2 regions of the Planococcus alpniumensis genome follow, and region 2 is predicted to be linked to the other one. Evidence: predicted binding sites of a transcription regulator. Region 2 holds the regulator's gene; the other holds the start of a gene.
What was found. Region 2 encodes NrdR, which represses ribonucleotide reductase genes. Its sites were predicted from a motif close to AACACNATATATNGTGTT; they were not measured.
Positions count from the first base shown of each region.

Region 1: the regulator NrdR is predicted to act here: its motif matches at 7,434-7,451, upstream of G3255_RS08195 (vitamin B12-dependent ribonucleotide reductase).

Region 1 is NZ_JAAMTH010000001.1:1,608,643-1,620,387, reverse strand. Features, by position in the region: gene G3255_RS08225 (Asp23/Gls24 family envelope stress response protein) at 1-184, opposite strand, end outside; gene accC (acetyl-CoA carboxylase biotin carboxylase subunit) at 199-1,551, opposite strand; gene accB (acetyl-CoA carboxylase biotin carboxyl carrier protein) at 1,564-2,076, opposite strand; gene efp (elongation factor P) at 2,203-2,763, opposite strand; gene G3255_RS08205 (M24 family metallopeptidase) at 2,784-3,842, opposite strand; gene aroQ (type II 3-dehydroquinate dehydratase) at 3,848-4,288, opposite strand; gene G3255_RS08195 (vitamin B12-dependent ribonucleotide reductase) at 4,843-7,401, opposite strand; gene G3255_RS08190 (rhodanese-like domain-containing protein) at 7,790-8,170, shown strand; gene gcvPB (aminomethyl-transferring glycine dehydrogenase subunit GcvPB) at 8,212-9,684, opposite strand; gene gcvPA (aminomethyl-transferring glycine dehydrogenase subunit GcvPA) at 9,677-11,044, opposite strand; gene gcvT (glycine cleavage system aminomethyltransferase GcvT) at 11,072-11,745, opposite strand, start outside.
Region 2 is NZ_JAAMTH010000001.1:1,392,720-1,404,464, reverse strand. Features, by position in the region: gene dnaI (primosomal protein DnaI) at 1-739, opposite strand, end outside; gene G3255_RS07150 (replication initiation and membrane attachment family protein) at 740-2,110, opposite strand; gene nrdR (transcriptional regulator NrdR) at 2,123-2,599, opposite strand; gene speD (adenosylmethionine decarboxylase) at 2,721-3,104, opposite strand; gene G3255_RS07135 (glyceraldehyde-3-phosphate dehydrogenase) at 3,416-4,435, opposite strand; gene coaE (dephospho-CoA kinase) at 4,545-5,141, opposite strand; gene mutM (bifunctional DNA-formamidopyrimidine glycosylase/DNA-(apurinic or apyrimidinic site) lyase) at 5,151-6,020, opposite strand; gene polA (DNA polymerase I) at 6,034-8,670, opposite strand; gene hflC (protease modulator HflC) at 8,737-9,717, opposite strand; gene hflK (FtsH protease activity modulator HflK) at 9,717-10,688, opposite strand; gene G3255_RS07105 (carboxylate--amine ligase) at 10,861-11,745, opposite strand, start outside.

The DNA.
Region 1 (11,745 bases), 220 kb from region 2:
CTTTTTTGCCCAACCGTTCAACGACGCCTGAAGCAAAATTGCCGCGCATGCTGGCAACGCCTTCGATATCGGTCGCAGCGATGCTGGCGATTATTTCCAACACTTCCGACGCGACTTCAATATTCCCGAGATCTTGCGCACCGGGTGATTTCATTTTTACATAGGGGATTACTTTTTCTGCCATTTGAATGTTCCTCCTCAGGAGCCCATTACATCGTATTTTTCCAGGAATTTCGTGTTGAAATCCCCGGATTTGAATACCTCATGATCCATGAGGCGGAGATGGAATGGAATGGTCGTGAAGACGCCTTCTACCACGAATTCATCCAGCGCACGCTTCATCTTGGCCACGGCCTCTTCGCGCGTATCAGCGAATGTGATGAGCTTAGCTACCATTGAATCGTAATACGGCGGGATTGTATAGCCTGAATACATCGCTGAATCGACGCGCACGCCCATACCGCCTGGCGGCAAGTACATATCCACTCGGCCTGCAGAAGGCATGAAGTTCTTCAGCGGGTTTTCGGCATTGATGCGGCATTCGATCGACCAGCCTTTGAACGTCACGTCTTCCTGTTTATAGGCAAGTGTTTCGCCAGAAGCGACTTTCAATTGCTGCTGGATCAAATCGATGCCTGTGATCATTTCGGTGACCGGGTGTTCGACTTGGATGCGTGTATTCATTTCCATGAAGTAGAATTTTTGGTTTTCTACGTCAAAGATGAACTCGACCGTCCCAGCGCCCCGGTAATTGACCGCTTGCGCTGCTTTTACGGCTGCTTCGCCCATTTCAGCTCTTAGTTCGGCTGATAAAGCAGGAGACGGCGCTTCTTCGACGAGCTTTTGCATGCGGCGCTGGATCGAGCAATCGCGTTCTCCTAGATGGATGGCGTTGCCATGCGAATCGGCAAGCACTTGGATTTCGATATGGCGGAATTCCTCGATGAATTTCTCGATATAGACGCCGGGGTTGCCGAATGCTGCAGCTGCTTCTTTTTGCGTCATATTCAAGCCTTTGACGAAATCTTCACGCGTTCTCGCCACGCGGATCCCTTTGCCGCCACCGCCCGCGGTCGCTTTGATGATGACCGGAAAACCGATCTTCTCGGCGATTTCTAAGCCTTCTTCTTCGCTTCCAACGATTCCAGTTGATCCCGGAACAACCGGTACATTTGCCGCGCGCATCGTTTCGCGGGCTACGTCTTTTGTGCCCATTTTCGAAATCGCCGCGGCTGTCGGACCGATGAACATGATGTCGCACGCTTCGCATAATTCGGCAAAGCTCGAGTTTTCGGCAAGAAAGCCATAACCCGGATGAATGCCGTCGCAATTCGTCAGTTTTGCGACGCTGATGATATTGGAAAAGTTCAAATAGCTGTCTTTTGATAGTTTTGGCCCGATGCAATAAGCTTCATCGGCTAATTCAACATGGAGCGCTTCTTTATCCGCTTCTGAATAAACCGCTACCGTTTGGATATCGAGCTCTTTGCATGCACGGATGATCCGGACGGCGATTTCCCCGCGGTTGGCAATCAATACTTTTTTCATCATTGTCAGCCCCCCTTAGTTTGCTTTTACGAGGAACAAAGGCTGACCGTATTCGACCAATTGGCCATCTTTGACTAGGATCTCAGCGATTTCCCCATCCACTTCTGCTTCGATTTCGTTAAAGAGCTTCATCGCTTCAACGATGCAAACGACTTGGTCTGCAGCAACTTTCGTCCCGACAGCTACATAAGCCTCTTCTTCCGGTGATGGCGATTGATAGAACGTGCCCACCATAGGAGACAGGATTTTGTGCAAGTCTTCATTCGATGCGTCGCCAGTTCCAGCCGCTTCCGTTTTGACCGGCTGTTCTGTCGGTGCCGCTTCAGCTGCTTCAGCTTGTTTTGGAGCTGCTGGTGCAGGTGCCTGTGCAGGCTCTTCTGCCGCTTTTGATTGCACGGCTGCCGGTTGTGAAGGATTGGATGAATTTTTCTTCATCTTGACTTTGACACCGTCGAATTCATAGCTGAATTCGTCGATGGATGAATGGTCCACCAATTTAATGATTTCGCGAATTTCCTGGATTTTCATGTTATACCTACTCCCCTATTATGTAATTAGTTTTAGCTACTTCATCATTTTAGACTTTTTCGAATCATTTTGAAATAGTAAGGCCGACATTTTAAAAAAAGGCCCCTTAAAAGAGGCCTTTTCTACTTATTGGGCACGCGAAACGTATGAAGAATCGGTCGTATTGATGATTAGTTTATCCCCTTGGTTGATGAAGAATGGCACCTGGACAGAAAGCCCGGTTGTCAAGATTGCGGGTTTTGATCCACCGCTTGCCGTATCTCCCTTGATGCCTGGGTCCGTTTCAGCAACTTCCAACACGACGGTGTTCGGCAGTTCGACGCCTAACACTTCGCCGTGGTATTGGATGACTTGTACATCCATGTTTTCCTGCAAGAACTTCAGTTCATATGCGATGCTCTTTTCCGGCAATTCGATCTGGTCGTAAGTTTCTGTGTCCATGAATGCATGCATATCGCCATTCGCATACAAATATTGCATTTTGCGGTTGTCGATTTGCGCTTTCGCGACTTTTTCACCAGCGCGGAATGTCTTTTCATTGACCGATCCGGTACGCAAATTGCGAAGCTTCGAACGGACAAATGCAGCCCCTTTGCCCGGTTTGACGTGCTGGAATTCCATGACGCGCCAAATATCGTTGTCCACTTCGATGGTCAATCCTGTTTTAAAATCGTTTACTGAAATCATAATAATAGTTCCTCCGTTTGTTATAAAATGCGAAGCTCTTTTGAAGAATGCGTCAAGCGCTCATTCCCCGTTTCGGTAATCAGTATATCATCTTCGATGCGCACTCCGCCAATTCCCGGCAAATAGATGCCCGGTTCGACCGTGACAGCCATCCCGGGTTCAAGGACGGTTTCGGAGCGGAACGACAACCCTGGGCCTTCATGGACTTCAAGGCCGATGCCATGGCCCGTCGAATGCCCGAATGCTTCCCCGTAGCCTTTCGACTTGATGTAATCGCGTGCGATGGCATCTGCTTCGATTCCCGTCATGCCCGGCTTGATTTTCTCAAGTGCCAATACTTGTGAATCCAATACCACCTGATAAATTTCCTTGAGCTTGTCGGACGGTTCGCCGACTGCCACCGTGCGCGTGATGTCTGAGACATAGCCGTTGTATAATGCGCCGAAATCGAGCGTGATCAAGTCGCCTTGTTCGATTTTTTTGTCGGATGCAACGCCATGCGGCAATGCCGAACGCAAGCCCGATGCGACGATGATGTCGAATGAAGAAGAAGTTGCGCCTTGTGAACGCATGAAAAATTCCAATTCGTTGGAGACTTGCAGTTCCGTCATGCCGGCTTTGATATAATCGCAAATATGCTCAAATGCATCATCGGCGATCTTGGCTGCCGCTTTTAGCACCTCAAGTTCCTCAGGCGATTTCACCATACGAAGCTTTTCGATCAACCCGCTGACCGGTTCGAGCGTCGCAGATAATTTTTCCTGATACTGCGAATAGGTCGCAAAGGTCATGTAATCCTGTTCGAATGCCAATCGCTCGACTGCCGCTTCCCCAGCAATGCGCGCCACTTCATCGATCAATCCTTTTTGTGCTTGGACCACTTTAAATTCTGTGACTTGCTCTCCCGCCTGTTCGGTATAGCGGAAATCGGTAATGAACCAAGCATCATTCGGCGTGATGAGCGCAAGCCCAGCCGTTCCGGTGAAGCCTGTAATAAAACGAAGATTATACGGATTAGTCACCAGCAGGGAATCCAGTTCCCGCTTTTGCATTTGTTCGCGCAGTTTCATCAATTTCATCAGTTTCATCCTTTCTGTTGTCGAAGCAAGAGCGACTGGAGCCCTAGCCGGTAAACATCCTTGCCGAATCCGGCGATTTGCCCGGTAGCTACCGGCGCGATATGGGAATAGTGGCGGAACTCTTCACGGGCATGGATATTGGAAATATGTACTTCAACGACCGGCACTTGGACCGATGCGATGGCGTCGCGTATCGCAATGCTCGTGTGCGTATAGGCACCGGCATTTAACACAATGCCCGATATGGCATCATCGTCCGCGCCATGGATCCAATCGATCAATTCGCCTTCATGGTTAGACTGCCGGCAGACCAGTTCAAAGCCTTCCTCTTCTGCGAATTCCGACAGTTCCTGCTCCAACTCCTGCAAAGTAAAACTTCCGTACGCTTGTTTTTCGCGTTTGCCGAGACGGTTTAAATTGGGACCGTTCAACACCAAGACTCTCATGCTCTTGCACCCCTTTCTTGACTTTCCTTTTCCATTTTAGCATACGTTCAATTAGCAGCAAGCCAGAAGACGGAGACGCGTGTGCAGACAAAATAGTGTTGAAGAATTATATGTGCCGCTATGAATCGAAAGGGGATAGTCCTTTCTACAATCAAAAATCAAAGAACTATCTCAGTATTTGGAGAAGCGTTCGCTCGTAAACCCTTCTGCTCAATAATGCTATGCATTACTTCGCAAAGATAAGATCTCATGTAGTTCGACCTTATCTTTCCTGCGGGAGCAGCGAAGCGACGGGTTTGAGAGACCCCGCAGACAATGATTAAGCGAAGCATTGCTGAGTCTAATCATTTGCGACGCATCTGCTGTGCAGATGTGAGAGCACAAAGGTTTCGAAGCGGTTGAGGAGGCTCGATTCCCGCCCGCGGAAAGCGAGCGATAAGCTTCGGAAAATACGTATTCTTAACTTACTCGACAAGCTAAAAAAAAGCGGAAGCCTATTTTGGCTTCCGCTTTTGTAACTGGAGAATATGACTCCGGCTATTTGAAGTTTTTTGTTACAGTCCGCATTTCAATTGGGCTGCGCAGTTCGTGCAGGTATTGCATCCGCCCATTTCTTCCACTGTCCCTTTGCGGCAGACAGGGCAAGTATTGCCTACTTCCGATCCGATCGTGACATTGGTCGAGCGCAAGTCTTGGATCGTGTCGATCAAGACGACGGGACGTTTGCCAGTGTCTTCTTCTTTATGGTCTTCTTCGAATGTATTGTCTTCAGCCTTCAAAGTCAGCACTTGCGAATCACGGCTGCCGTCGACGTAGACTGTGCCGCCTTTGGCACCGCCTTTGTAGAGACGCTCATAGACGCCTTCAACCTGTTCAACGGTATAGCCTTTCGGCGCATTGACCGTTTTCGAAATTGAGGAATCGATCCAGCGCTGGATGATGCATTGCACATCAGCATGCGCTTCAGGGGCAAGATCCATCGAAGTGACAAACGCTTTCGGCAAATTGTCTTCTTCTGCATCCGGGTTGTTCTTCAAGTATTCACGGACGATATCCGCTTTTACTTCGATAAATTTCCCGAGACGCCCACTGCGGTAATATGTGAATGAATAATACGGTTCCAATCCTGTCGAGACGCCAACCATCGTGCCAGTCGACCCTGTCGGTGCCACCGTCAATAGATGGGAATTGCGGATTCCTTTGTCGAGCACCGCTTGGCGGATTTCTTCCGGCATCCCTTGCATAAAGCCGGTTTCGGTAAATGCACGGCGCAGGTTCTCGGTTTCTGCATCTGTTTCGCCGACGAGGAACGGGAAGCTGCCGCGCTCTTCCGCGAGTTCCGTTGACGCTTCGTAAGCTGCGACTGCAATCGTCTTGAAAATCTCATCGACCAGCTCGTTGCCTTCCGGAGAGCCGTATTCACGGTCCGAATAGATGAGCAAATCGGCAAGGCCCATGACGCCAAGTCCTACACGGCGTTCGCCAAGTGCCTGGATGCGGTTGTCTTCCAGGAAATATGGCGTTGCATCGATGACGTTGTCTTGCATGCGCACGCCGACGCGCACTGTTTCTTTAAGTGCTTCAAAATCGACTTGCTTCGTTTTTGGATCTGCAAAGCGTGCCAGGTTGACGGCTGCCAAGTTGCACACGGAATAAGGCGCAAGCGGTTGCTCACCGCATGGGTTCGTCGCTACGACTTTTTGGCCGTATGCAGTGGCGTTCGTTTTTTCATTGGCATTATCGATAAAGAAGATGCCAGGTTCTGCGGAATATGTCGCGCATACATTGATCAAGTTCCATAGTTCGCGCGCTTTGATCACGCGGTAGGTCCGGACTTTATGGCCCATTTTTTCCCAATCGCGGACATCGCCGATCTTATGCCATTCCTCGTTATAAACCGCCATCTCTTCTTTCGAATACGTTTCAACTGCCGGGAAGCGCAATTCGAAGTCCTCGTCTTTTTCGACTGCTTCCATAAAGTCTTTCGTCAAGGTAACGGAAATATTGGCGCCGGTGAGGAATTCTTCGTTATGGACAGAGAACGTCCCGCCATCGCGCAGTTTCGTTTCTGCATCGCGCATGATTTTTTCGTTGAATCCACCCATGCCCGGAATCGTCCGGTAGTTAAGCAAACCTTGGTACATCGCTTCTTCCTGCTCAGTTAAAGGTTTGAACTTCAATTTATCGTTCGCCAAGCGTTTGATCGTTTCGTCTTCGGTGTTTTCGATCAAATAGCGCAAAATACGCGGGTTTTGCATTTTGGAAATGATGAATTCCGCGATATCAGGATGCCAGTCAGCAAGCATGATCATCTGGGCACCGCGGCGTGAACCACCTTGTTCGACCAGATGCGTCAGTTTCGCGATATCATCGAGCCATGAAACAGAACCGGATGATTTGCCATTGACGCCACGAGCGAGTGTATTGCGCGGGCGAAGAGTCGATCCGTTCGTTCCGACACCGCCTCCGCGGCTCATGATTTCCATCACTTGCTTGCGGTGGTCTGAGATGCCTTCGCGTGAATCAGCTACAAACGGCATGACGTAGCAGTTGAAATACGTGACATCGGTGTCAGCGCCTGCCCCGTACAGCACACGGCCGGCAGGGACGAAATTCAAGTTGACGAGCTGCTCGTAGAATTTCGTGAACCATTCGCTTTGCTTTTCAGGAGTTTTCTCGACTGCAGAAAGCCCAGTGGCATTACGTTTGGCGATTTGCTCGTAAAATACTTCGAGCGGTTTTTCGATGACATCGATCGGCCGGTTGACGATGCCTTGCTCTACTTCTTCAGGGTTGTCGATGGCGCTGCGGTAATCTTCTTCGATCCACACGCGTGCTTTGTTCGCGTCTTGGTCGATCGAGACGATATATCCGAGGCCGCGTGCTGGAAATTTCGGGTCTTCCTTGACCGTCAACACGACGAAATCGCCAGGCTTCAATGTACTTTTGCTAGTGTCCTTGAAGGAATAGCGGTCGATCATGACCAGGCGGGATACGCCTTTATGGGTTTTCTTCATGTCCTTCGTTACCGCGTGGACTTGCGGGAAAGCTTCAATGTCTTTGTTCAGGGACTCGACGTTTAATGTATATTCGGATTGTGTGGCGGAAACCATTTGACAAATCCTCCTTTATATTATATGGGCTTAACACTATATATAGTATTATTACAATTCCCATGATACTATATATTGAAACTCACTCGCAATAACATTTTTCTGATGGAAAATTTGCGCGGCTGGATAATCGAGCAATGGCAAGGGTTCTGCGTTTTCCCTTTCGTTAAAATGAGACGAAAGACACGTATGTTCGCATAATTCAGCACAAAAATCGATTTATTTTCCTGTTGAAAGCACTTGACAACTGAAACTCCAGCCGCAGCGCGCTTCCTGCCCGCAGGCTTCACAGGATTGCCTCTGATTTGCCCAGATTACTGTAACATAGCCATTGAATATCCGTCACCATATCTCTTATAATGAGTAAGTATAGAAAGGGGCAAGAACAGTGGAATTATTGTATATCACATTGGGTGTCGTCATCGCCATCCTCATCTTTGCGGTCGTCTCCTTCCTGCGCATCCGCAAAGCAGTCACCGATCTGAACCAGGAAGAATTCATTCAAGGCTACCGAAAAGCGCAGCTCATCGATGTCCGGGAACCAAAAGATTTCGCAGCCGGCCATATTCTTGGGGCGCGCAACATCCCGCAATCGCAATTGCGCCAGCGCTACAAGGAAATCCGTGCCGACAAACCGGTCTATCTGTATGACCAGAACGGGGCAAGAAGCGGACGCGTTGCATTGTTCCTGAAGAAAAAAGGCTATGAGCAATTGTTCCAATTGCAGGGCGGCTTCAAAAAATGGACAGGCAAAATCAAATCCAAATAATCAAAAACCCCGGAAGCAATTGCTTCCGGGGTTTTTTTATATCATTCGCTGTCTGACGGTTTCTGATAACGAAGAACTGGCTTGCGAGCCGCTTTCGTTTCATCCAGCCGGTTGATCACCGTCGTATGCGGTGCATTTTGGACGATCTCCGGGTTTTCTTCCACTTCACGCGCAATTTGGATCATCGCATCGATAAAGTCATCGAGCGTTTCTTTCGATTCGGTCTCGGTCGGCTCGATCATCATGCCTTCTTCCACGTTGAGCGGGAAGTAGATCGTCGGCGGATGGTAACCGAAGTCAAGCAGGCGTTTCGCCATATCGAGCGTTCTGACGCCAAGTTTCTTCTGGCGGCGGCCGCTCAACACAAATTCATGCTTGCAGTGGCGGTCGTACGGCAAATCGAAATGAGGCGCAAGGCGGCGCATCATGTAATTGGCGTTCAATACAGCGTATTCAGTCACTTTCTTCAAGCCGTCCGGCCCCATTGTGCGGATATAGGTATAGGCACGGACATTGATGCCAAAGTTGCCATAGAACGGCTTGACGCGCCCGATGGACTCAGGGCGGTCGTAATCGAATGTGAAGCCTTCATCGGTTTTGATGAGGATCGGCTTCGGCAAATACGGGATCAGGTCTGCATTGACGCCGACTGGTCCGGATCCTGGGCCGCCACCGCCGTGCGGGCCGGTGAAAGTTTTATGCAAGTTCAAATGGACGACATCAAAGCCCATATCGCCAGGGCGTGCTTTTGACATGACCGCGTTCAAATTCGCTCCGTCGTAATACAGCTTACCCCCGACTTCGTGGATGATCGATGCCATTTCTAGGATATCTTCTTCGAAAAGGCCGAGCGTGTTCGGGTTCGTCAGCATGAGTGCTGCTGTATCGTCGCCGACTACGCGCTTCAAGTCTTCCAGGTCGACCAAGCCGTGCTCGTTCGATTTCACAGTCACGGTCTCGAAACCAGCGACTGTCGCAGAAGCTGGGTTTGTTCCGTGGGCAGAATCCGGCACAATGACTTTCGTGCGGTTGAAATCACCATTCGCTTCGTGGAAAGCACGGATCATCATGAGGCCCGTCCATTCACCGTGTGCACCAGCGGCCGGCTGAAGTGTCACTTCGTCCATGCCGGTAATTTCCTTCAAGTGTTCCTGAAGGTCATACATCAATTCCATCGCGCCTTGGACAGTCGATTCTTCCTGCAGCGGGTGGATGTTCGCGAAGCCTGAGAAACGGGCAACGGATTCATTGATTTTCGGGTTGTATTTCATCGTGCACGAGCCGAGCGGATAGAATCCGGAATCGACGCCGTGGTTGCGTTTTGATAGCGCTGTGTAATGGCGCATGATGTCGAGTTCCGAGACTTCCGGCAATTCCGCAAACTCATCGCGTACTAGTTCTTGGCCGAGCAATTCAGTCAAATCCACTTCCGGCACATCAAGTTCCGGCAGGCTGTAGCCGACACGGCCTTGTTTGGTCATTTCAAAAATGAGTGGCTGGTTGTCTTTATGCATGGGAAGCCTCCGTTTCTCGCACGAATGCATCGATTTCCTGTACAAACGTGTCGATTTCTTCTTTAGAACGCTGCTCAGTGACCGCAATCAGCATATGTCCTTGCAACTCATCGTAACTCAAGCCGAGATCATAGCCGCCGATCATGCCTTTTTCAAATAAAGCCGCATTCAATTCCTTGACCGATGAGCCGAGCTTGACGGCAATTTCATTGAAATGGGCGCCATTAAATGCGATCTCGAAGCCGGATTTCTTCAGCTGCTGCTTCATGTATTGCGTCTTGGCGATGTTTTGCACCGCGATTTCTTTCGCGCCTTCCTTGCCGAGCGCCGTCATGGCAACAGATGCCGCTAAGGCGTTCAATGCTTGGTTCGAGCAAATATTCGATGTCGCTTTGTCACGGCGGATATGCTGTTCGCGCGCTTGCAAAGTCAATACGAATCCGCGTCTGCCTTCATCGTCTGTCGTTTCGCCGACAAGACGCCCCGGAACTTTGCGCATCAATTTCTGCGTTACGGCGAAATAGCCGCAATGGGGCCCGCCGAATGCTTCAGGAATGCCAAACGGCTGTGCATCGCCGACTGTAATATCTGCGCCGAATTTACCTGGAGGCGTAAGTGCGCCGAGTGCCAGAGGATTGGATGATACCGTAAACAAAGCGCCTGCTTCGTGGACAATCGGTTCGATTTCCTTCAAGTTTTCCACTTGACCGAAAAAGTTCGGGTATTGGACCATGACGGTCGCGGTGTTTTCATCGACCATTTCTTTCAAGGCCTCGATATCCGTGCGGCCGTCTTTGAGCGGAACCTCTACCACATCGATTGACTGGCCGAGTGCATAAGTGCGGACAACGTCTCTCGACTCCGGATGGACAGCACGGGAAACGAGGATTTTCTTGCGGCGCGTCTGGCCGGCTGCAAGCATGCCCGCTTCTGCGAGCGCTGTTCCGCCGTCGTACATGGAAGAGTTCGCGATATCCATGCCGGTGAGTTCACCGATCATCGTCTGGAATTCAAAGATCGCCTGCAATTCCCCTTGGGAGATTTCCGGCTGGTAAGGCGTATAGGCTGTGTAAAATTCGGAACGGGAAATGACGTGATCGACAATGATCGGTTTGTAGTGGTCATAGACACCCGCGCCGAGGAAAGAGGCGTAGCGGACAGAATCCGCGTTCTTGCCGGCGAGCTGTGCCAACTCTTTCGTCAAGGCCGATTCGGATTTTGCAGGCTTGATGTTGTATTCGCCTTTAAAGCGTACTTTTTCAGGAATGTCCGAAAACAATTCGTCGATCGATTGGACGCCGATCGTCTCGAGCATGTCTTTTTCATCTTGGGAAGTCATTGGTAGATAGCGATGTTTCATCGTGTGCAGTCCCCTTCTTTATTCGGATTATTTAGAGCGTTTATAAAATGGCGCTGCGATAATTTTTGCTTTTAGCCTCTTATTGCGGATTTCGACATCCACTTCCGTGCCCAGCTCATTATGCTCAGCATCCAGCAAAGCCAGCCCGATATTCTTTTTCAATGTCGGCGACTGTGTACCGGTCGTGACTTCGCCGATTTTCTCATCGCCCGTGTAAACTGCATAGCCGTGGCGCGGGATGCCCTTGTCGATCATTTCAATGCCGACGGATTTGCGGGGTACCCCAGCTTCTTTTTGATCCACTAAAGCCTGTTTCCCGATAAAGTCGGATTCTTTTTTCAATTTGACCGCAAAACCGATGCCCGCTTCGAGCGGTGTGATTTCTTTTGACAATTCTTGGCCGTATAGCGCAAGCCCTGCTTCAAAACGCAGCGTATCGCGTGCACCGAGTCCTGCCGGCACGACGCCTTCCGATTCACCTGTTTCCAAGATCCGGTCCCATAGAGCCGTGACGGCTTGCGGGCTGCCGTAGATTTCAAACCCATCTTCCCCTGTGTAGCCGGTCCGCGAAACCAATACTTGCTGCCCAGCGACTTCTACTTGGTTCTTGAAGCGGAATGGGCGGATCGCCGATAAATCTTCTTCCGTTAACGCAGACAATACTTTTTCAGCCAGCGGCCCTTGCAGCGCCAACAAGCCAA
Region 2 (11,745 bases):
CGAGCACTTCGTCGCGCGTCCAGCTCGACATCGCTTCAGCCCCGATATCATCGAGCATGAGCACATCGGCTCGTTTGACGTATTCGATTTTCTCCTGAAGTGTATGGTCGCCGATCGCTTGCTTCATTTCGCGCATGAATTCCGGCACGAATACGAGAACCGTTTTGACGTTGATCTCTGCCAGCTCATTCGCAACAGCGCTCAGCAAATAGGATTTACCAGTCCCGAACTTGCCATATAAATACAAGCCTTTTTCAGGGAGCGAGTCTGGCCCGGTCGCTTTCTCCAAGAAGTCATCAACTGCACGGAAAGCAGGCAGCCTGCGGTCGTCCAGCTCAAAGTTTTCGATTCTCGCTGCCATCACTTCTTTTGGCATGTACATGCTGTGGATCAAGGAAGATGCATGCCGCTTATTGTCCTCAGCAGTCTTCAACCGGCATTTGGTGTACGAAATACCGATATTGCCGCGCTCCAATACGAGATTCGGTTCGAATCCTTTTAGATGATTGATGCAGCCGCCGAGGTTCGGGCATTTATTGCAGTCATGCGATTGGTCGATATATTCGTATAGCTTGCCCATCCCTTTTTCCACTGTCGGCCCGTCAATTTCCTCTTCGTGCTCTTTAAGGAATTTAAGGACGCCGGGATGTTCCAGCACTTCTTTCTTCATTGCATCATAGCGCTCGGAAAATGAGGGCGCATTGACCACTCGCTTCATCGTTTCACGAATCGGTTCCATCTAATCACCCTTTCTTTTCTTCAACGCAAGCTTCGCAAGCAATTTCTGTTTTTCCTGTTCGAGCTGTTCACTTGAAGCCCCTTGTCCAGGCGTTTCCACTTCGTCTTTATTATTGAACCATTCAGGCAGCTTTTCTTCTCGGATCGGCTTGCGGCCGGAAGATGCCGATTTTTTAGGCGCGGCACCTGATTCGTTTTTCCATTTCATATACTGTGTATGCTCGATGCGTGCAAATTCCATCGCCTGTTTAGCAGTCGTGACATTTTTCCTCAACCAATGTGAGGCAATTTTTTCTACATACGCTTTTGTCAGTTTCATATCCGTACGCAACAGGACGTATTGAAGCAATACATTGACGACAGCCGGCTCCATGCCATGCTGCGTCACCAACTGGTTCGCTAATTGCACATCGGCCGGCAGCGGTTCTTTGCCGTCCGCGATATCGCGCAGTACTTGAAGCGGTGATGCTGATTCCAAATATGCGATCAACTCGTCTTCTTTATTTACAGGCCCTTGTTGTGCATCAGGTTGTTGCGTTTTCGGTTCTGCCTTTTTAACCGGCTCGAGTTTCGGTGCAGTTGTCGTGACGGTCATTTTATAATAATCGGAAGCAGCCTTGCGCAGCCCCTCTTCATCTATCCGGTAATCATCTTCGATCGCCAGCAATACGACTTTTTGCATTTCAAGCGGCCCAAAACCGTAGAGAAATGACAGTTTGACGATAAAGTTGCGGATGGCCGGCGTCAACACACGCTTTGGCACAAGTTGTTCAGATAGGCCCTGGCGCAACAGCGCAAAATCAAAGTCCTGTTCCATCTCATATTCCCCGTCTGTCCGTGATTCTAGCTCTTTTTGGTCTGCAGGGTAACCGGACTTCGCATGCACCGGTTGGAAAATATCCGTGAAGGTTCTGGAGACTTCCTCGTATCCAGCAGTAAGCGGCGTCTGGATGATAAAACGGTCGCGGACCCTCCGATAAGACGATTCCCCTATTTTACTGAACAGGAACATCGACAATAGCGGGTCGGCAAAAAAAGGTTTCGGGTCTAGCGGCGGACACAGTTCATAGATAAAGGAACGGTCTTCCCCGTCTTTCCGGTAAGTTTTTAATAAACCGATCGCTTCCAATTGGATGCGGGATTCGAAAATCGCCTTGACCGGTTTTCCGAGTGTATTCATTAACGTGTAATGGGTCGAATCCTCGGAGCGCATTTCCCCATCCGCCCACAGCGTCAAGTAGAGGGAGATGGCATCCGAACCAATCATCGGCTGATAGAGCAGTGTCAGCAATTGTCGGTCGTAATTGGAAAATGGATACGGCATGCGGATCCGGTACAAGTCGGCGGGCTGGAGTTCTTTGTACATCGTCATGTGCTCACCGCCTTATTTGCTGTCCTTATCACCGGGATTGCGGTCAAGCAGATCCTTAAGTTCATCGATGAAGACCGTAATGTCTTTGAACTGGCGATAGACGGATGCGAAGCGGACATAGGCCACTTCATCGATATCCGCTAAACGGTTCATGACCAGTTCTCCGACTTCTTCCGATTTCACTTCAGGATTTCCGCTCCGGCGAAGTTCTTTTTCGATATCGAAAACGACCCCTTCAAGCATATCAAGCGAGACTGGGCGCTTTTCACACGCGCGAATCAATCCGCGCAACACCTTCTCGCGGCTGAATTCTTCACGGGAGCCATCTTTTTTCACGACGATCAGCGGCATCTCTTCCACTTTTTCGAACGTGGTGAAGCGGTAGCCACACGCTTCGCATTCACGTCGCCTGCGGATTGATTTCATTTCATCTATTGGCCGCGAATCTACTACGCGGGTGCCGTTATGCTGGCAAGCTGGACATTTCATGGTAGACATCTCCCCGAAAATTCTCTATCTGGTAGTAACAGTATAACAAAAAAATTCCCCAAACATTAGAAAAAGCAGAGGATTTTCTCCTCTGCTTGTGTTTTGCGTTATTAGCGGTCAGTTACACCGTCAGTGATACTTTTGTAGCTCCGGCGCCGACTGGCCCCATGCCGCGTGGCACTTCAGTTACTTCGCTTTGCTTTGAGTCCAAAGCTTGCGCGATGTAATCAGCTGCAATTGTTGGATCAAGATCTCCGCAAGTATACACATCGACACTCGCATACCCGTGTTCCGGGAAGCTGTGAATAGTCAGGTGTGATTCCGAAATGATGACTACGCCGCTGACACCCTGTGGTGCAAATTTATGAAAAGCGACTTCGCGGATTTCCGCACCTGATTTGAGTGCTGCATCAACAAAAGTCTTTTCGATATAGTCCATATCGTTTAATTTGTCAAAATCACACTGCCAAAGTTCTGCGATTACGTGACGTCCCATAGTTTCCATGGTTCGTTTCCCCCTTTGATAACATTTTGGTTTTGCGCAAAATATTCAAAGCTGACTACCACGGGGGAAAGTTAGTCCAAAGAGGTCCTAACCCTTTAAGCAGTCAAAAGAATAATAATATACGCTCCTAATTCCTTGCTCTTCCAGTAAATAGAAATTGAGAAGTGGCAGCCGTTTTTGGCTACGATTCATAGTATATGATGAATGTTTTCGAAATGCAATAAATAAATGCTCTATCCGATATTTTTTTCAATACAACAACAAAAAAGATTCCGCTTTTCTAGTAAGAAGAAAAGCGGAATCTTTTTGCATTATTTTGAAGCGACAGCCATAGAATTGGCTACTTTTTTCATCAAGTCGACAACGCGGGCAGAGTAGCCCCATTCGTTATCATACCAAGCGAGCACTTTCACTTTGCGGTCGCCCATGACAATGGTAGTCAAGCCGTCAACGATTGCAGAACTCGGGTTTGTATTGAAGTCGATCGACACCAATGGCTCCATCGTCAAATCGAGGATGCCTGCAAGCGCCCCTTCCGACGCATCCATGAATGCCCGGTTAACATCTTCTACTGTCACATCCTGCTGGACATCGACGACAAGGTCAACGAGCGACACATTCGGTGTCGGGACGCGAAGAGCCAGGCCGTGCAGTTTCCCTTCCAGTTCAGGGAGAACAAGTGACAACGCTTTGGCAGCTCCTGTTGAGGTCGGAATGATCGACTGCGCACAAGCACGCGCGCGACGAAGATCCTTATGTGGGTTGTCTAAATTCTTTTGGTCATTGGTATACGCATGGACAGTCGTCATCAATCCGTTTTCGATCCCGAATGCATCATTCAGCACTTTAGCGACAGGAGCCAAGCAATTCGTCGTGCAACTGGCGTTCGAGATAATGTGGTGTTTTTCGACATCCAATTTGTCATCATTGACGCCCATTACAATCGTAATGTCTTCATTTTTGCCTGGAGCAGTCAAGATGACTTTCTTCGCTCCTGCCTCCAGATGAAGAGCAGCTTTATCGCGCGAGTTAAACTTGCCTGTCGCTTCGATGACGATATCGACACCCATTTCCTCCCAAGGGAGTTTCAATGGGTCGCGCTCGTTAACCAATTGAATACGCTTTCCGTTTACAACCAACGCATTTTCTTCCGCTTTCACTTCACCGGAGAAGGTACCGTGATTTGTGTCATACTTAATCAAGTGAGCAAGTGTTTCTGCTGGATAACCGGCGTTGACCGCCGAAATTGTCACGTCATCCATTAAAACTGCTTGTCTGAAAACCATACGGCCGATGCGGCCAAACCCGTTAATTGCAATCGAAACTGTCATGTATTTGTCCCCCATTTAAATAAGTCATACTCATATTTTCAATTCGATATATAGTATAACACATTATTCTTTTTAGAGAACCTGAAAACAAAAGAAAGCGCATACTTTTTTATGGATGTGTCTGCCAATTGTCCAATATGCGCATTAATTGGCGCTTTGTGTTATCCACAGAACCGTTGTTATCCAGCACTTCATCTGCACCTTGTTCTTTGACACTGAAGGGCAGCTGCGAAGCAATTCGTGCTTTGGCTTCCTGTTCGGCCAATCCGTTGCGCTCCATGAGGCGTTTTAATTGCTGTTGTTCTGATACACTGACTACCAGGATTTTGTCGACCATACGCTGGAGCTTGCTTTCGAATAACAGCGGAATGTCCATGATAACGGTTTCATATCCTTCATCCAAAAATGCTTGGCGTTGCCTAAGCATTTCCCGGCGTATTGCCGGGTGGATGATGTCGTTCAATTTTTTTCGGCTCGTTGGATCGTTGAAGATGATCTTCCCGACTCTTTCGCGGTCCATCGATCCATTAGCAAGGATCACTTCCGGGCCGAAAGCTTGCGCGATGCTGTTCAATGTTTCCGTTCCGGGCTCGACAACCTGTCTAGCGACCAGATCTGCGTCAACGACCGGATATCCCAATTCCTTGAGCATTTGTGAGACAGTGCTCTTGCCGCTCGCAATGCTGCCGGTGAGTCCAATGATCATGTATGTTCCTCATTTCTGGCAAGATGGGCAATAGACGGACGCCCGGCTCGCGATTTTTACTGTTTTAGTCTCTGTCCCACAAACCGTGCACGTCTTCTTGCCGTACATGCCAAAACGATTCTGCATGCTGCCTGATTCCCCGTTGATATTGCGGTAATCGGAAATCGTGCTGCCACCTGCTTCGATGCTCTCGAGCAGAATAGCGGCAATGGCCTGGAACAATTCAATTTTGCGCTTGCGGCTAATGCGGCTTGCTGCGCGCTTCGGATGGATTTTCATACGGAACAGCGCTTCTGTCGCATAGATATTGCCGCATCCTGAGATGACCGTACCGTCCATGATGACTTCTTTGATTGGCTTATTGCGAAATTTTGGGCTTTCCGATTGCTGCAAAAACCATTCAAGTGCCTCGTCAGCAAAAGGCTCTGGCGCCATTAACAGAAGCGGCGGAAAATCCGCTTCGCTCGTGAGCACGCGCATTTCCCCAAAACGCCGGATATCCGAGAACGCCAACAAATTGCCGTCATCAAGCGTCAGCACCACATGTACGTGGCGCCTGAACTTATCTTCTGGAATCGACAGCAGGCTATCGACGAAAAACCATGCCCCCGACATGCCCAGATGGTTGACGAGCAGGAATTCCTGCTCGTCTTTCATGGTCATGTAAATATATTTGCTGCGCCGTTCGACGGCGAGTATTTGGGCACCGGTCAGACGCTCTTGAAAGTCATCCGCTTCGATGCGTTTCAAGATCGCTTCTTTACCCGATTGCTTTGATTTTCGGATCGTATCGGACACATCGACCGAGACGATGCGTTTGCCGATCGACACGGGGCGGATTTGCCGGACCACCCCTTCTACTTCCGGAAGTTCCGGCATTACAAATTCCTCCTTATTTTGTATCGTACCAAGTATCGCCTGACGCGATATCGACTTTCAAAGGCACATTGAGTTTCACAGCCGACTCCATTACTTCAGGAACCAGTTCCATGAGTTTTTCGAGTTCTTCGGCAGGTGCTTCAAAAATCAATTCATCGTGCACTTGCAAGATCATCTTCGACTGCAATCCTTCACGTTCAAGGGCGATATCCATTTCGATCATCGCCTGCTTGATAACATCGGCCGCACTTCCCTGAATCGGCGTATTCATCGCGGTGCGTTCCGCAAAACTGCGCAAATTGAAGTTCGAGCTATTGATGTCCGGCAAATAGCGGCGGCGGTTCATCAAGGTCGTGACAAAACCATCTTTTTTCGCCTGTTCGACAATTGAGGTCATATAGCCCTGCACGCCTGGGAAACTTGCCAAATACCGCTCGATAAAGTCAGCTGCCTCTTTACGGGTGATATTCAAGTTTTGCGACAAGCCGTAGTCGCTAATACCATAGACGATGCCGAAATTGACCGCTTTAGCCGCGCGGCGCATGTCGGAAGTCACTTCTTCGAGCGACACATTGAAGACGTCGCTGGCTGTTTTCGTGTGGATATCCAGATCCGATTGGAATGCTTCGATCAAGCTCTCGTCTTTCGACATATGAGCAAGCACGCGCAATTCGATCTGTGAATAGTCCGCCGCGACCATGACCCATCCAGGTTCTGATGGGACGAACGCTTTGCGGATTTTGCGGCCTTCTTCCAGGCGTACCGGGATGTTTTGCAAGTTCGGGTTCGTGGAACTGAGCCTGCCGGTTGTCGTCAAGGCTTGTTGGAAACGGGTATGGACCTTGCCGTCTTCGTGAATCTCTTTCAATAAACCTTCAATATACGTCGACAGCAATTTGCCGAGCTGGCGGTACATCAGGATATGGTGGATGATTTCGTGTTTGCCTTCCAATTTCTCCAGCACATCCGCTGCAGTCGAGTAGCCGGTTTTGGTTTTTTTGATCGCCGGCAAGCCCAATTGCTCGAATAAGATAACCCCAAGCTGCTTCGGCGAATTGATATTGAACTCCTGTCCGGCAAGCGAATAGATTTCCTGTTCGATCATGCCGAGCTTGCGCTTCAATTCCACGCCCATGTCAGTCAATTGGCCGCGGTCTACTTTGACGCCGAGCGATTCCATTTGCCCGAGCACTTTTGCGAGCGGCAGCTCCAATTTATCGTATAAGTCAAATTGCTCGTTTTCTTCCAGCTTTTTGACGACCACGGGGCGCACATTATAGATTGCTCTCGCTTTTCTCGCCATATGTTCATTCAATTCAGCCGCTTCAGGAACTTTTTTCTTTGCCCCTTTGCCGTAGACCTGTTCGTTGGTCGAGACATCCGAATAACCGTATTCACGGACAATATCAGCCAAGTCCGTATACTTCAGCGACGGATTGACGATATAGGCGCCGAGCATCAGATCAAAGTCGACTCCATCGATCTTAATGCCTTTTCTGAGGAATGCCGCAGTCGCGGCTTTTGAATCGGACATATATTTGGCGGCCACCGCGTCTTCGAGCCACGCCTTCAGCGCTTCTGATTGTTCCGCCACTTCCATTGGGATGACATAGGTGGCTTTTTCAGATGCCAATGAAACACCCAGCAAATCGCAGCTATGGTAATGTTCATCATACAATTCCAAGTGGACCGCCATGCCATCTTCAAGCAGGCTCTGATCGACTGATTCGAGCACTTCGAAATGCAGCTCTTCTTTATCGGTTTCCTCTGCCGTATAATCCAATTTCTCCAGCAATGATTTAAAAGCGAGCTCGTTCCAAATGCGCACCAATTCATCCTGGTCGGGGCCTGCATAATCGAGTTCATCGATCGATACTTCCACGGGTGCTTGGCGTTCGATTGTTGCCAGCTTTTTGGACAGATAGGCAAGCTCTTCATTTTCCACGAGCTTTTCCTTCATTTTGCCTTTTTGTTCCTCGATTGCTTCATAGACGCCTTCAACCGACCCGTGTTTGGCGAGCAGCTTCAAAGCTGTCTTTTCGCCGACGCCCGGCACGCCTGGAATATTATCGGAGGAATCACCCATCAAGCCTTTCATATCGATAATCTGCAACGGCGTCAGGCCATATTTCTCTTGAATATGGTCTACTGTGTATTTCTCGATATCGGTAATTCCTTTGCGGGTGATGTAGACAACCGTCGAGTTTGAGGCGAGCTGCGTCAAATCCTTGTCTCCCGAAACGACGACGACCTGGTCGCCTGCTTGTTCGGCTTGAAGGCTCAGCGTACCGATGATATCATCCGCTTCGTAATTATCGAGTTCGTATTGTTTGATCTTGTATGCAGCAAGCAGCTTGCGCAAATACGGGAATTGCTCGGACAGTTCGGGTGGAGTCTTTTGCCGTCCGCCTTTGTATTCTTTATAGGCTTCGTTGCGGAAAGTTGTTTTCCCGGCATCGAATGCCACCATCATATGTGTCGGCTTTTCTTCCTCCAATAGCTTTTGCAGCATCGTCGTGAAGCCGTATACTGCATTCGTGTGCACACCATTATCGTTGGTCAATAGCGGCAGCGCGAAAAATGCGCGGTATGCCAGGCTGTTGCCATCGAGCAATAAGATTTTCTTTGACACAAAATTACCCCTTTCCATAAAAAAAGCCGTCATTCCCTTTATTTTACCACGCAGGCAAATAGAAGAGAAATGACGGCTCATTAGCTATTCAAGATTTCCAGATAACAGTCTTGCATAAGGTGAATCCGACGGCATGATGATAACTGTATCTTCACCGACCGTTTTCGAATACGATTCGAGTGAACGGTATAACTCATAAAACTCAGGGTCTTTCGAGAACGATTCATTGTAGATCTGGGCAGCTTCTGCTTCCCCGTCTGCTTGGATCAAGGCTGCTTCTTTTTTGGCGGTCGCAATGACTTCCTGTGCTTCGCGGTCGGCTTGCGCTTCGATTTCACGCTTGCGTGCATCGCCTTGCGACAAGTAATCCTGCGCAGTCGAATCACGTTCTGAGATCATCCGCGTAAAGACGGCTTGTTCGTTTTCTGCCGGCAAATCGGTACGTTTCATGCGGACATCGACGACTTCAATGCCATATTGATCCGTTTCTAGCAATTCATTGACTCTTGTAGTCACCGTATCATTTAAACTGCCGCGCGAGGAATTTTCATCATTGATGATTTCATCATAATTCAGTTGGCCAAGCTCGGTGCGCACGACGGAATAGATAAACTCTTCCATGCGCGATTCGGCGTTGATGATCGTGCCGGCATTGGAAATCATACTCAACGGGTCGGTCACATGCCAAACTGCGTAATTATCGATGAGAATTCGCTTTTTGTCCCGCGTGTTGATCTCAGCTTCCGTCACATCATAGGTCATCTGGTATTTCGGGATGGTCGTCACGCTTTGAATGAACGGAACCTTCATTTTGATGCCGGGATCTTCCTGAACTTTGACGACTTCGCCAAACTGGCGGACGACGCGGTATTCGTTTTCTTTTACAACATAGGTATTGGTCAAGACGATCAGCAGTGAGAAAAAGACGATTGTCGAGATGAGGATCGGTTTCCAGTATTTCTTGTAATTGATTGGTTCTCTCGGCTCTCTCGGTTTTTTTGCCCGGTTTTTATTGCCGAAGATGTCCGTCGTATTGGAATTGCCGAATGGCTGTTTCGGATCCATCAGTTGCCGCCCCCTTCTTCAGTTTCTTCTTCCGCTGCTGGCGGTACCACAGTCTGCATTTCACCGAGCGGCAAATACTTCATTGTTCCTTCGTCATCATTCATAATATAGAGTTTGGCATTCGGCAGCACCGATTCCAAGGTTTCCATGATCAAGCGCTGCCTGGTTACTTCAGGATTGCCTTCGTATTCGGCATACAGTTTATCGAATACCGCAACATCCCCTGTCGCCTGCTCGACCCGCTCGACTTTCTGCGCTTCTGCCCGTGAATTAATGGCCGATTTCTCACCTAAGGCTTCGTTGCGCTTCTGGTTCTCGTATTTATTCGCTTCATTAATTTTTGTGTTCATTGTCTCACGTGCATCCGTCACGTTCGTGAACGCTGCGCGGACTTCTTCGTTCGGCAGCTCCACATCCTGCAGCTTCACTGCCAAGACGGTAATGCCGATATCGTATTCTTCGATAAGCGATGATAGCAAGTCGCGTGTTTCCGCTTCGATTTCCGCTTTTCCTGAAGTCAAGGCATCGTCGATCAAGGAACTGCCGATAATTGAACGGATCGAGGCGGATGTGGCATCATGGAGCATCTCACGAGGATCTTCTGCATTGAACAGGAATTTCTTCGGGTCAGTAATTTTCCATTGCACAACGAGATCCGTCAAAACGATGTTCTCGTCTCCTGTGATCATCTTGGTCTCTTTGTCGTATGAAGTGACTTCGCCATCCTCGTTTTGGTCATAGCCGAATTGAAGGCTGTAAGTTTCTTTTGACATCACTTCCGCTTTTTGAATCGGCCAAGGCATCTTGAAATGAAGGCCTGATTCTGTGACCGGCTCCCCCGCTTCACCGAATGTATTAATGACTGCCTGCTCCGATTCATCAACCGTATACCAGGAAGTAAAGACAGCGACCAATAAAAGTATGCCGGCAACCGATAAACCGATAATCGACAGCACTCGTTTCGTAGTCATGGTGTTTCCCCCTTTTTATCTTTATAACTATGTATACGGAATGATAGTGAAATAGTTTCAGTAAAATAGAAAAAGAGCCCGGGGAGGGGCTCTTTTTCAAGTCATGCGGTTGAAGGGGGTTCTATTTAAGAATAGCACCTGATTGTGAAGCTGGTGTTAAGCCTTTGTAAACTTACCATTGATTGTTTTTGTATTTTTTATAATAATTCACTTGGCGCGCAAAAAGATACAGTTTGCGTTTCATATGGGTGTCTTTTTTATAAAATAGCGGATTGCCGTATTTCTTTTCCTTGATCAAGCGCTTGATGTCTTTTTGGACCGCCTGGTTTTGGACGAAATTGCGCAATACCACTTTTGGAACGACAGTGAACAGGAAATCTTCATTTAAATAAGTGATCGGCTTTTCCATTTTGTAGATTAAATCATCGACTAAGTACTGTGCCATATTATGGCCAAGCGCCGTCACGTAATAGCTGGAGCGTCCTTGGCGGATATTCACTTCGAAGACCTTGAATTTCTTGTCGCGCGAATCGTATTTTAAATCGAAATTGGCGAAACCGGTATAGTCGACAGCTTCCAGGAAATGCTGGAGCTTTTGCATCATTTCCTTGTCGAAACGCGTGATGAGCGCCGTATAATTGCCGATCGCCGTCACGGTGTGCTCTTGCAGTACGACTTGTGCGAATGTCACCAATTGCGTCTGGCCTTTCGAATTGGCGTAAATGACGGAATCCCACATATATGTATCATCGCCCGGAATGAAATCCTGAATGATTAATTCATCGCGGTAGCCGCTTGCCTTGATTTTCTGGACGACTTCGAATAATTCTTTCGGGCTGTCCACTTTATAGACTTTTTCCTGGCCTTCGAACTTATTGCGGCTGTATTCGATGCCATTGCTTGGTTTGACAACGACCGGATACATCATGTCGCTATCATCGAACGGCACATCCTGGCTGCAGTCGTAAAAATAAGTCGTCGGTGTATCGATGCCGTGCTCTTTGCACAATTCATAGAAATTCGCTTTCATCTGCAGCTGGTTCATCAATGCTTCGTT